Regions from separate parts of the Psychrobacter sp. NPDC078409 genome, predicted to be linked through region 2. Evidence: predicted binding sites of a transcription regulator. Region 2 holds the regulator's gene; the other holds the start of a gene.
What was found. Region 2 encodes PhoB, which activates phosphate uptake and scavenging genes when phosphate is short. Its sites were predicted from a motif close to TGTCATNAANCTGTCATAA; they were not measured.

Region 1 (5,237 bases), on a different contig from region 2:
TGGCTTTTTGAGGAACTTAGGGCACATCTCGGTTAAAAATATCGCAATACCGAAACTGACTGGAACCGCGATAATAATAGCGATAAATGAGGTGACTAAGGTACCGTAAATAGGCGCTAATGCACCGTATTCATTGGCGACTGTATCCCAGTTATTGCTGGTATAAAATCCCAAACCAAACTCTTGAATACTCGGCCATGCTCCAACAATTAGAGACACCAAAATGCCCCCTAAAGATAGGAGGACGAGTATGGCAAACGCTTTGGTAGAATTCACAAATAAAGCGTCGTAACGTTTTTGTTTAGCCAGTTGGGACCTTAAGTCTGTCATAAGTGTCTCAGCATTGAATGGGATGAATCGAAATATTAAAAAGAGGTATCTCAGGTTTTAACACAACAAACTTAAACGGTATGAGTAAGCATATCTATCGAGATGTATTCATCAAATTTACTGTGTTAAAACCCCTCAAACAACTACCGGAGAATAGTTATTCGAGAGGATAACTTGTCGGTTGCTAAATAGTATTTAGCAGAAACAAATTACTGAGCTGGCTTGTAGACAGGCTGTCCATCGCTACCTTTTACTTCGTTCCACTTCTCTTTGAACAAGGCCACTGCCGTGTCAGAGAATGGTACGTAGTCTAGTTCCATGGCGCTGTCATCACCTTGGGTATAAGCCCAGTCAAAGAAGTTCAACACGCCAGCGACTTGCTGAGGATTTTCTGGTTGCTTATGGACCAAGATAAAGGTCGCAGCAGCGATAGGCCATGCTTGGTCAGTTTCAGAGTTAGTGATGACTTTATAAAAGCCTTCTTGTTGTGACCAATCGATATCACCTGCCGCAGCAAACGTCTCAGCAGATGGCTGTACGATGTTACCAGCTGCGTTTTTCAGTGCAGTATGTGACATCTTATTTTGCTTAGCGTAAGCATACTCAACATAGCCGATAGAGTTTTTCATGCGGTTTACATAGCTTGATACGCCTTCGTTACCTTTACCGCCTGCACCAGTAGCAGAGGTCGGCCATTTGACGGTTTTATCAACACCAACGGTGTCTTTCCAGTCTGGTGAAACCTTGGCAAGATAGTCAGTGAAGTTAAACGTCGTACCTGAACCATCTGAGCGGAATACTGTTGTGATTGGGGCATCTGGCAAGGTCAAATCTGGGTTCATCGCCTTAATTGCAGGGTCATTCCAGTTACTGATTTTACCCAAATAGATATCAGCCAGCGTTGTGCCGTCTAGCTTCAGTGCACCAGGCTCGACACCATCAATGTTGACGATTGGTACAACACCACCGATGACTGTTGGGAACTGGATCAAACCTGCTTCATCTAATTCTTCAGGCGTCATCGGTGCATCAGAAGCACCAAAGTCTACTGTTTTTGACTGGATTTGTTTGATACCACCAGACGAGCCAATCGACTGATAGTTGACTTGGCCGCCGGTCGCAGCATTGTAGTCATATGACCATTTCGCATAGATAGGCTGCGGGAACGACGCACCTGCACCTGTAATATTCATAGCGATATTTTCAGCAGATTTAAAATCTGACGTAGCAGAAGATGCTGTCTGAGAAGTTGTTTCAGCTGTTGTCACAGCGCTACTGCTAGTATCAGCAGTTGGCTCCGCCGTATCTGTTGACTTATTACACGCCGTAAGCATTAATGTACAACTGACGGCCACTGCTAATAACGAATAACGCATGTAGGACTCCTGAAGTTTAACAACGGTATAAAAAAGCATTGCTTGTGATATGCGTGTTATCTTGCCAAATCTTTATGACAGTTTAATGACAACTTCTAGAATCCTTCATTCGCTTTACATAATATTTGAATAATCTGTCTACAACCTAATAATACTAAGCATGCTCATCTATCAACACTCAGAAAAATTATTCACGAAAATATTGAACCATGTGTTTGACGCAGAATATTTGTATCCAAATACCATTAGCCGTTGGTACAGAATTTTGTTAGTATGAAGGCTGATTTACAACACTGACAGACTCGGGGTGCGGTGTATTTTTGGCTCACTTTACTAAACTTGCTTTATTAAAGTAGTCGCCTTGATACATTCGCTGAGAGATCACCCGCCGAACCTGATGCGGTTAGTACCGACGCAGGGAAGTCTTAAGCACTTTGTTATTTATGACAAAGGGCGCGTAGAAATACATTTTTATCGTCACTACTGTCTTAATATGCGTAATGCATAGCCAGATAAGAAGAGAGGATATAAAGCTGCGTCCAATACTTGATGACCACCATGCGCGACGATATTTTTTGGTCGAAGTTGTGGGTTCATGATATAAACTTGTCTAGATGATGGATGCCTACCCCCGCAGATACTGGCGGTGTTGCTTTTATTCAAAAACCAACACGCTAGGACAGCATATGACTACTGCAGACACTACCTCAATTGCACCGAAAGCCCAAACGCATAACCCAGCCGACAACTCAACGCTTGCTTCAAATGCTGCTGACACAACCAACGTCAAAGCAGATAAAAAAGCAGATGCGCTAAAAACCCCTGCTCACCGTGCCGCAAGTGATGCCCGTTTCGAAGAAGATGCGCGCGACCTACACCGTATTCTACCTGCCTCCAGAAAAGTCTATATCGAAGGCTCAAGACCTGACATCCAAGTACCGATGCGTGAAATCAGCTTGGCTGATACGCCTGTTGGTGGTACTGGAGATAAAGACGGTGAGCATAATCCGCCGTTTTATGTGTATGACACCTCAGGTGTATATACCGACCCTAATGTCGATATCGACCTAACACGTGGATTGCCAAAATTGCGTGAGAACTGGATCGCAGAACGTGGTGATACCGAGCAATTAAGCGGCCTATCTAGCTCATACGGACAAGCACGTGCTCGTGATATCAGCACTGCCAATCTTAGATTTGCTCATATTGATAAACCGCGTCGCGCCAAAGCAGGACAGAACGTCACGCAAATGTACTACGCGCGCCGTGGCATCATCACGCCTGAAATGGAATATATCGCCATACGCGAAACGCAAAAGCAGCATGAACTGACCGATATGCGTCAACATGATGGCGAGAGCTTCGGTGCCAATACGCCTCAAATCATCACCCCTGAATTTGTTCGTGATGAAGTGGCGGCTGGACGCGCTATTATCCCAAACAACATCAACCACCCTGAATCTGAGCCGATGATCATCGGACGCAATTTCTTGGTGAAAATCAATGCCAATATCGGTAACTCAGCGCTAGGCTCGTCTATCGATGAAGAAGTATCCAAAATGACGTGGGCCACGCGTTGGGGTGCGGATACCATTATGGATTTATCAACGGGCAATCACATTCATGAAACTCGTGAATGGCTAATCCGTAACTCTCCTGTGCCGATTGGTACGGTACCGATTTATCAAGCATTAGAAAAAGTCGATGGCGTCGCTGAAGATCTTACATGGGAGATATTCCGTGATACGTTGATTGAGCAAGCAGAGCAAGGCGTGGATTACTTTACTATTCACGCTGGCGTACTATTACGCTATGTGCCACTTACCGCAAAACGTTTGACAGGTATCGTCTCACGCGGCGGCTCTATCATGGCGCAGTGGTGTCTAGCCCATCATAAAGAAAGCTTTTTATACACGCATTTCGAAGATATCTGCGAGATTATGAAACAGTACGATGTGGCGTTTAGTTTAGGTGATGGCCTACGCCCTGGCTGCTTGCAAGATGCCAATGATGAAGCACAGTTCGGTGAGCTACGTACGCTTGGTGAATTGACTAAAGTGGCATGGGAGCACGATGTACAGGTAATGATCGAAGGCCCTGGACACGTCGCGATGAACCGCATCAAAGAAAACATGGACTTGCAGCTTGAGCTTTGTGCGGACGCGCCTTTCTATACTTTAGGGCCATTGACCACAGACATCGCCCCAGGTTACGACCACATCACTAGCGCCATCGGAGCTGCAATGATTGGTTGGTTTGGTACAGCGATGCTGTGCTATGTCACGCCAAAAGAACACTTAGGCCTACCAAACAAAAAAGACGTCAAAGACGGAATTATTACTTATAAAATCGCTGCACACGCTGCTGACCTTGCTAAAGGTCATCCAGGAGCACAGGCACGTGACAATGCACTATCTAAAGCACGTTTCGAATTCCGCTGGGATGATCAGTTCAATCTAGCGCTCGACCCTGATACTGCACGTGAATATCATGACGAGACGTTGCCAAAAGACGCACACAAATCGGCACACTTTTGCTCCATGTGTGGGCCTAAGTTTTGTTCAATGAAAATCACTCAAAACGTGCGCGAATATGCAGCAGGGCTGGATAAAGATGCCGCCAACCAAAAAGTAACGCCGCAAACAGGCGACTTAACCGATGCTGGTCATCTGATCAAAGAGGTAGATACAGAGCTCGTTGGACAAGTTGGTGAAGCCACTGCTGAGGAAATTCGTCAAGGCATGGCGGAGATGACTAAAAAATATAACAACGAAGGACGTCAGTTATATAAAGAGGTGTAGGATTAATAACCTATACTTTTGACATAATAAAAGCCCTACTATTTAAGTATTTGCGTACTTATCTAGTAGGGCTTTTTTCGGCTTATTTACTTATGATTTATGTGCGAATTTTTATTTACTACGTTTACACTTTCGACGCTTCATAAATCTCTTCAATTGAGGCATTAATGGTCTCAGCAAACTCACTATCGCTTTGTTGCTTACTCAAGCCTTCGGTAAAAGCACGCGAGAAGCTCGCAATCATACCTGGGTTTTGTTTGAGCTTGGCACAAGCATCGCTACGACTATAGCCACCAGATAACGCCACTACTTTGAGCACTTTAGGATGATCAATCAGCTCCTGATAAAACCCTGCCTCTTCTGGTAACGTCAGCTTAAGCATCACTTGATGTTCGTCATTCAAGCGTTCCAGATTGCGCAGGATATCTGCCTTCAACAGTAGCTCGCACTCATGCTTTTGAGTGCTATCAATATTGACCTCTGGCTCGACGATAGGCATCAAGCCTTTTGAAATAATTTGCTTAGCCACATCGAACTGCTGCTGTACCACAAGCTCGATACCATCGACGTTTGGCTCATAGATGACTGAGCGCATTTTAGTACCAAATACGGGATAGTTTTTTGCTTTATCTAATAATAGATCCAGATTCGGAATCGGCTTCATAACTTGTACGCCGCTCATTTGCTCAGCCAGACCTTTGTCTACCTTCAGAAATGGTACGATATTTTT
Region 2 (5,237 bases):
TGGTTGCCAAATGGCAGCAATTGAGTTTATTGCAACAAGAATTGCCGACCGAAAACAGCTTACCCAGTCCACTACCAGAACGGAACCTGACAGACACTTGGGGCGCAGCACGTAGTCAAGGCCGCTCCCACGAAGGTATCGATATCTTTGCGCCGCGTAATACTCCCGTGCAGTCGACTACGCAAGGCGTAGTAAGCAAAGTTGGTGAAAACACATTGGGTGGGCGCGTAGTCGTGGTAGTAGGGCCGGGCGGCGCAGGACATTACTACGCTCATCTAGAAGACTATGCTGACATCTCCCCCAATGATTGGGTCAATCAGGGCGATGTGATAGGTTATGTAGGTGATAGCGGTAATGCAAAAGGAACGCCTACGCATGTACATTACGGTATCTATATTAATGGCAGTGCGGTCAATCCTTATCCACTTTTGCAAAAGGATTAACGAATATAGAAAAGTATGTCGTTAACCTGATTTAAAGTCGTGCTAGGTTTAGATTAATCAAAAAACGGAAGCCGAAAAACTGTCGTTAATACAGCCCCTAAATCATATTAATTGGCTGTGACGGATCTGACGTAATTTGAGGGGAATACCACACTAAATGTCGACCCTTCCCCTTCCACTGAATCGATTTGCAGTTGCGCTTCGTGCTGGTGCAATACGTGTTTTACAATCGCTAATCCCAACCCCGTACCACCTGTCGCACGACTGCGACCTTTGTCGATACGATAGAAACGCTCTGTCAAACGGGCGATATGCTCTGACGCAATACCGATCCCATCATCTTCGACCGCGAAACGGCAACCATCAGACGTCCTTGTCCAGCTGATAGTGATATTGCCGCCCTTTGGCGTATATTTGATTGCATTGATTACTAGATTGGATAGCGCACTATTCAAGTACATCTCTGACCCGTACAGCCCATCATAGGTATCTATATGCAAATGAATAATATGTTTGTACGCTTGGTTGTAGGCCTGTGCATCGTCGTAGATATTGGTCAGTAACTTAGTCATATCTATGTAATGTAGCTCGTGTGACTCTTCGATTTCAATCTTAGACAATAGCAGTAAGTCGTTCACGATTCTGTTCATACGGGCAGTTTGCTGGGTCATCAGCTCAAAACCGCGACGCCATTGCGGCGGCATATCTGGCTGATCGGAGAAATTCTCCAGATAGCCCATCATTACCGTCAATGGTGTTCTAAGCTCATGCGAGACATTCGCCACAAAATCCTGACGCATTTGCTCTAAGTGCCGCAGGCGGGTCACATCATATACAAACAGCAGTTTTTCATCACCGAAAGGGGTCAGTTCGCACTTTAAGTAGCGACTAGGATCTCGCCATGATTCTATATGGACACCATCGTTAGGTATCGTTGTACCTTCATAGTACTGGCGGAACTCAGGTACAGTGATAAAGTCAAAAATGTTCTGACCTTTATCTTCTGGCTGTAGCAGCAATAAGTCTTGCGCCGCCTGATTCCACCATTCTAGACCATCATTGTTGTTGAGCAAAATCACTGCATCGCGCAGGGCTCGTAGTGCACTGCCGATTTTTTTGAGTTGCTCTGCTGTACTTTGAGTAGATATTTGCTCTAGTAGAGCTGATTGCTTACTTTTTGCTGGCGCTATCTTGTCCATTTTTTATCCTTACCACTATCCGCGGCCTTTATATCGCTGCGGCATTATTTGTACAAGATTAACTTGGCTCAATCAGGCTAGAAAATCGGTAGCCTGTTCCACGTACCGTCTGTATCAATGTATCACAGTCATAAGGTCGCAGTAATTTACGTAGACGTTTGATATGCACATCGATGGTTCGATCTTCGATATATACATTGCCGCCCCATACTTGATCGAGCAGCTGCGTTCGTGTATAGGCGCGCTCAGGGTGACTCATAAAAAATGCCAATAGGCGATACTCTGTGGGCCCAACATCAACGATTTTACCTGCAGCTGTCACGCGCTGACTCTTAGTATCTAAACTTAACTGCCCAATTTCGATAGGTTTGTCGCTACTCATCGCGCTACTGCGGCGTAGTACGGCTTTGATTCTAGAAATCAGCTCACGCGTCGAAAAAGGCTTAGTCATATAATCATCTGCACCTGCATCTAAACCATGAACTTTACTGTCTTCTTCACTTTTTGCCGTTAGCATAATGACTGGTATTTCAGAGAGTAGCTCATCGTTTTTTAGCATACGACAGAAATCCACACCGCTCTTGTCACCAGGCAACATCCAATCTAACAGTATCAGTGACGGCCTATGATCGACCACCTGCTGATGCGCCTCTGATACGTCAGCCGCTTGCAAGCTATCAAACCCAGCCATCTCTAGCGTCATGACAACCATTTCACGAATCGCAGGCTCATCTTCAACAATCAAAATTTGCTCATTATACATAGGACATTCTCGGTGTTAGAGGACAAAATCTAGCATGTAAAAAGGCGATATATACTCACCAGTCTCTACCTATTAAACGGATTAATTATGACAGCTTGATGACACTCTAAAATCAGATTTCTAGTAAAAAATTGAGCGGCCCATCATTGACGCTCGACACTTGCATATCCGCACCAAACTGACCAGTTGCCACATTTGGATGCTTAGTTTTGGCATAATCGACCAGTTGTTCAAATAATGCTTGCGCCGCAGCAGGTGCCATCGCACCACCAAAGTCTGGTCGGCGTCCTTTGTCTGTTTTTGCCATCAAGGTAAATTGTGAAACTAATAATAGCCCACCAGCAACCTGCTGAACGTTTTTATCCAGTTTACCAAATTTGGCCGGATCATCGTCATTTTCAAAAATGCGATAGGTCAGTATTTTGTCAATCATACGCTGGGCAGCGGCAAAATCGTCTTCGTGCCCTAAGCCAACATATGCCAATACCCCATGCTCAATCTCGCCGATACACTGCTGATCGACGACCACACTAGCGTGCTTCACCCGTTGTATGAGTGCTTTCATTTACTAATTCCTTAACAGATTATGGCCATACAATAATATGCTGTCCATGATAAAATACCGTCATTAACTTAGCTATTATTAAGGCGCGTTTGATATTCACAAATAGGTACTGTGGATCGCTAAAACTGTTCCAGACAAGGCGTAAAACGACGATAATGCTCATGCCTTATCTAGATTTACAACGTAGTATGGCGCAATTTTAGCCACTGTCAGTGCCATGGTCGAATCTCCAACACGCCCTTATTACATTACACCTTATTTTGGTAGCCTTATTATGAATGTATTTACCACCTTACAACAGCTTGTGCCGCAGCAAAAGCTCAGTAAAGTCGCTGGACGTTTGGCCGCCAGTCGCCATCCCTATGTCAAACGTACCTTTATCCGTAGCTTTGCCAAAGCTTATAATATCAGCTTAGACGAGTACGAGCGCCAAAGCCTCAACGCTTATGAGAGTTTTAATGACTTTTTTACCCGCGAGTTAAAAGAAGACGCTCGTACTATCGACGCCACGGCAAACGGTATCGTGAGCCCTGCAGACGGTATTATCTCTCAGCTAGGACAAATCGAAGATCATAAACTTCTACAAGCCAAAGGTCGTCACTATGATGTCGGCCAACTGCTTGCTGATAGTGAAGATGGCAGTTATTTCACTGATGGTAGTTTTGCAACTATCTACTTAGCGCCTAGTAATTATCACCGTGTGCATATGCCGTTTACTGGCACATTGACCAAGACTCGCTATGTACCTGGCACCCTGTTTTCGGTCAACAATACTACGGCGGCTAACGTGCCAGACTTATTTGCACGTAATGAGCGTCTGGTCTGTATGTTTGATACCAAGTATGGCAAAGCAGCTGTCGTAATGGTTGGTGCTATGATCGTCGCTGGTATTGAAACTGTCGCCACTGGCAAAATTACTCGCACGGATGATATACAGGAAGCGGATCACGATATGCAGTTTGCGGCAGGCGAAGAGCTTGGACGCTTCTATCTAGGCTCAACGGCTATCGTGGTATTACCAAAAGCAGCAAAGGCTGACTGGCTAGATAGTATGCAAGCCAATAGCGTTGTGCAAATGGGTCAATTGCTAGGAATGGCAAACGCGCAATAACACGCCTGTATAAAAACACTTAAAGTATCAGCCCAGTTAAGCGTAAATCATCATGCTTAATTAGGCTTTTTTTATGCCTGCTATTTATACAGATTTACGCATCAATTAACCAGCCTTGCTGAGTTGCGTATTCAATATTATGTGAGAGCCAATCATGAATAGGAGGAAAGCTGTCTTTGATAAATGCATGCGCACCCGCCACCTGCGAGCGCGTAACACCAAGCTCAATCCATGTCTTACCATTGGTATTTAGATTGAGTAAAAACGGCAATAAGCGATCAACGACTCTGAGCAACTGACTCTCTTTGCTACTTCCTGTTTCCTGCGCTTCCCAAACCTCGCTTAAATCACTAATGCCATTGCCTCGCTCACGTTGCAATCTGACAATGCCTGCACGCTCTTCGACGTGTGCATCAGTACGCGTATCGGCATATAAAAAAGTATCGCCAGCATCAATCTCACCCAAATCATGTACCAGTGCCATCTTCAGCAATTTTTCGTGATTGACGTCTAGCGCAAATAATTCAGCAATCGACCAACAGGCCATCGCTAGGTGCCAAGAATGTTCGGCAGAGTTTTCTTTGCGAGTAGTCTGTGTCACATAGCTACGGCGATTCACGCGTTTGAGCGCATCTAACTCCAATAAGAAATGAGTGACATCGTCAATGTCGATATGTGAAGTAGATTCGGAATGAGTGACTGATATAGAGCTGGCTTGCGACATTGATTTTCTCTGGCTTTCTCTAGTTATTGGTTTAATGCTTATAAGTTCTGGCAATTTTAAGTTTCATTGCTCAAGATATTATAGTTAGTTTGATATCAAACAATGGTTAAAAGACTATTACCGTTATCAAAAAAATAGCGCTTATTTTACCAAGCGCTATCTATTATAAATCAGAAGATAAATGGTTAAATTGAAACTCTATTTATCCAAGTTCTTAAGCAACTAAAGCTTAAACCACCTACTTAATCAAATTAATAATGGTTTTGAACGCAGGATCTTCACTGCTACGGCACAGCTCAAACAAGATTGATTCGACAGTACTAATTACACCGCCCGCACGGCGAATACGGCGAATTGCTTGCTTTTTATCATAAGGAAAACGAGAACCAACCGCATCCCCAATAATGACAGGCTGCATACCATTGTCCAATA

Region 1: the regulator PhoB is predicted to act here: its motif matches at 1,779-1,797, upstream of pstS (phosphate ABC transporter substrate-binding protein PstS).

Annotation. Positions count from the first base shown of each region.
Region 1 covers NZ_JBNNGW010000003.1:459,004-464,240, forward strand. Annotated here, with positions in the region: gene pstC (phosphate ABC transporter permease subunit PstC) at 1-330, opposite strand, end outside; gene pstS (phosphate ABC transporter substrate-binding protein PstS) at 540-1,706, opposite strand; TPP riboswitch at 2,000-2,144, shown strand; gene thiC (phosphomethylpyrimidine synthase ThiC) at 2,393-4,507, shown strand; gene ACQKC9_RS07945 (fructose bisphosphate aldolase) at 4,632-5,237, opposite strand, start outside.
Region 2 covers NZ_JBNNGW010000008.1:49,468-54,704, reverse strand. Annotated here, with positions in the region: gene ACQKC9_RS13230 (M23 family metallopeptidase) at 1-443, shown strand, start outside; gene phoR (phosphate regulon sensor histidine kinase PhoR) at 551-1,642, opposite strand; gene phoB (phosphate regulon transcriptional regulator PhoB) at 1,701-2,405, opposite strand; gene dtd (D-aminoacyl-tRNA deacylase) at 2,518-2,970, opposite strand; gene asd (archaetidylserine decarboxylase) at 3,245-4,081, shown strand; gene ACQKC9_RS13205 (HD domain-containing protein) at 4,176-4,805, opposite strand; gene ACQKC9_RS13200 (isochorismatase family protein) at 5,044-5,237, opposite strand, start outside.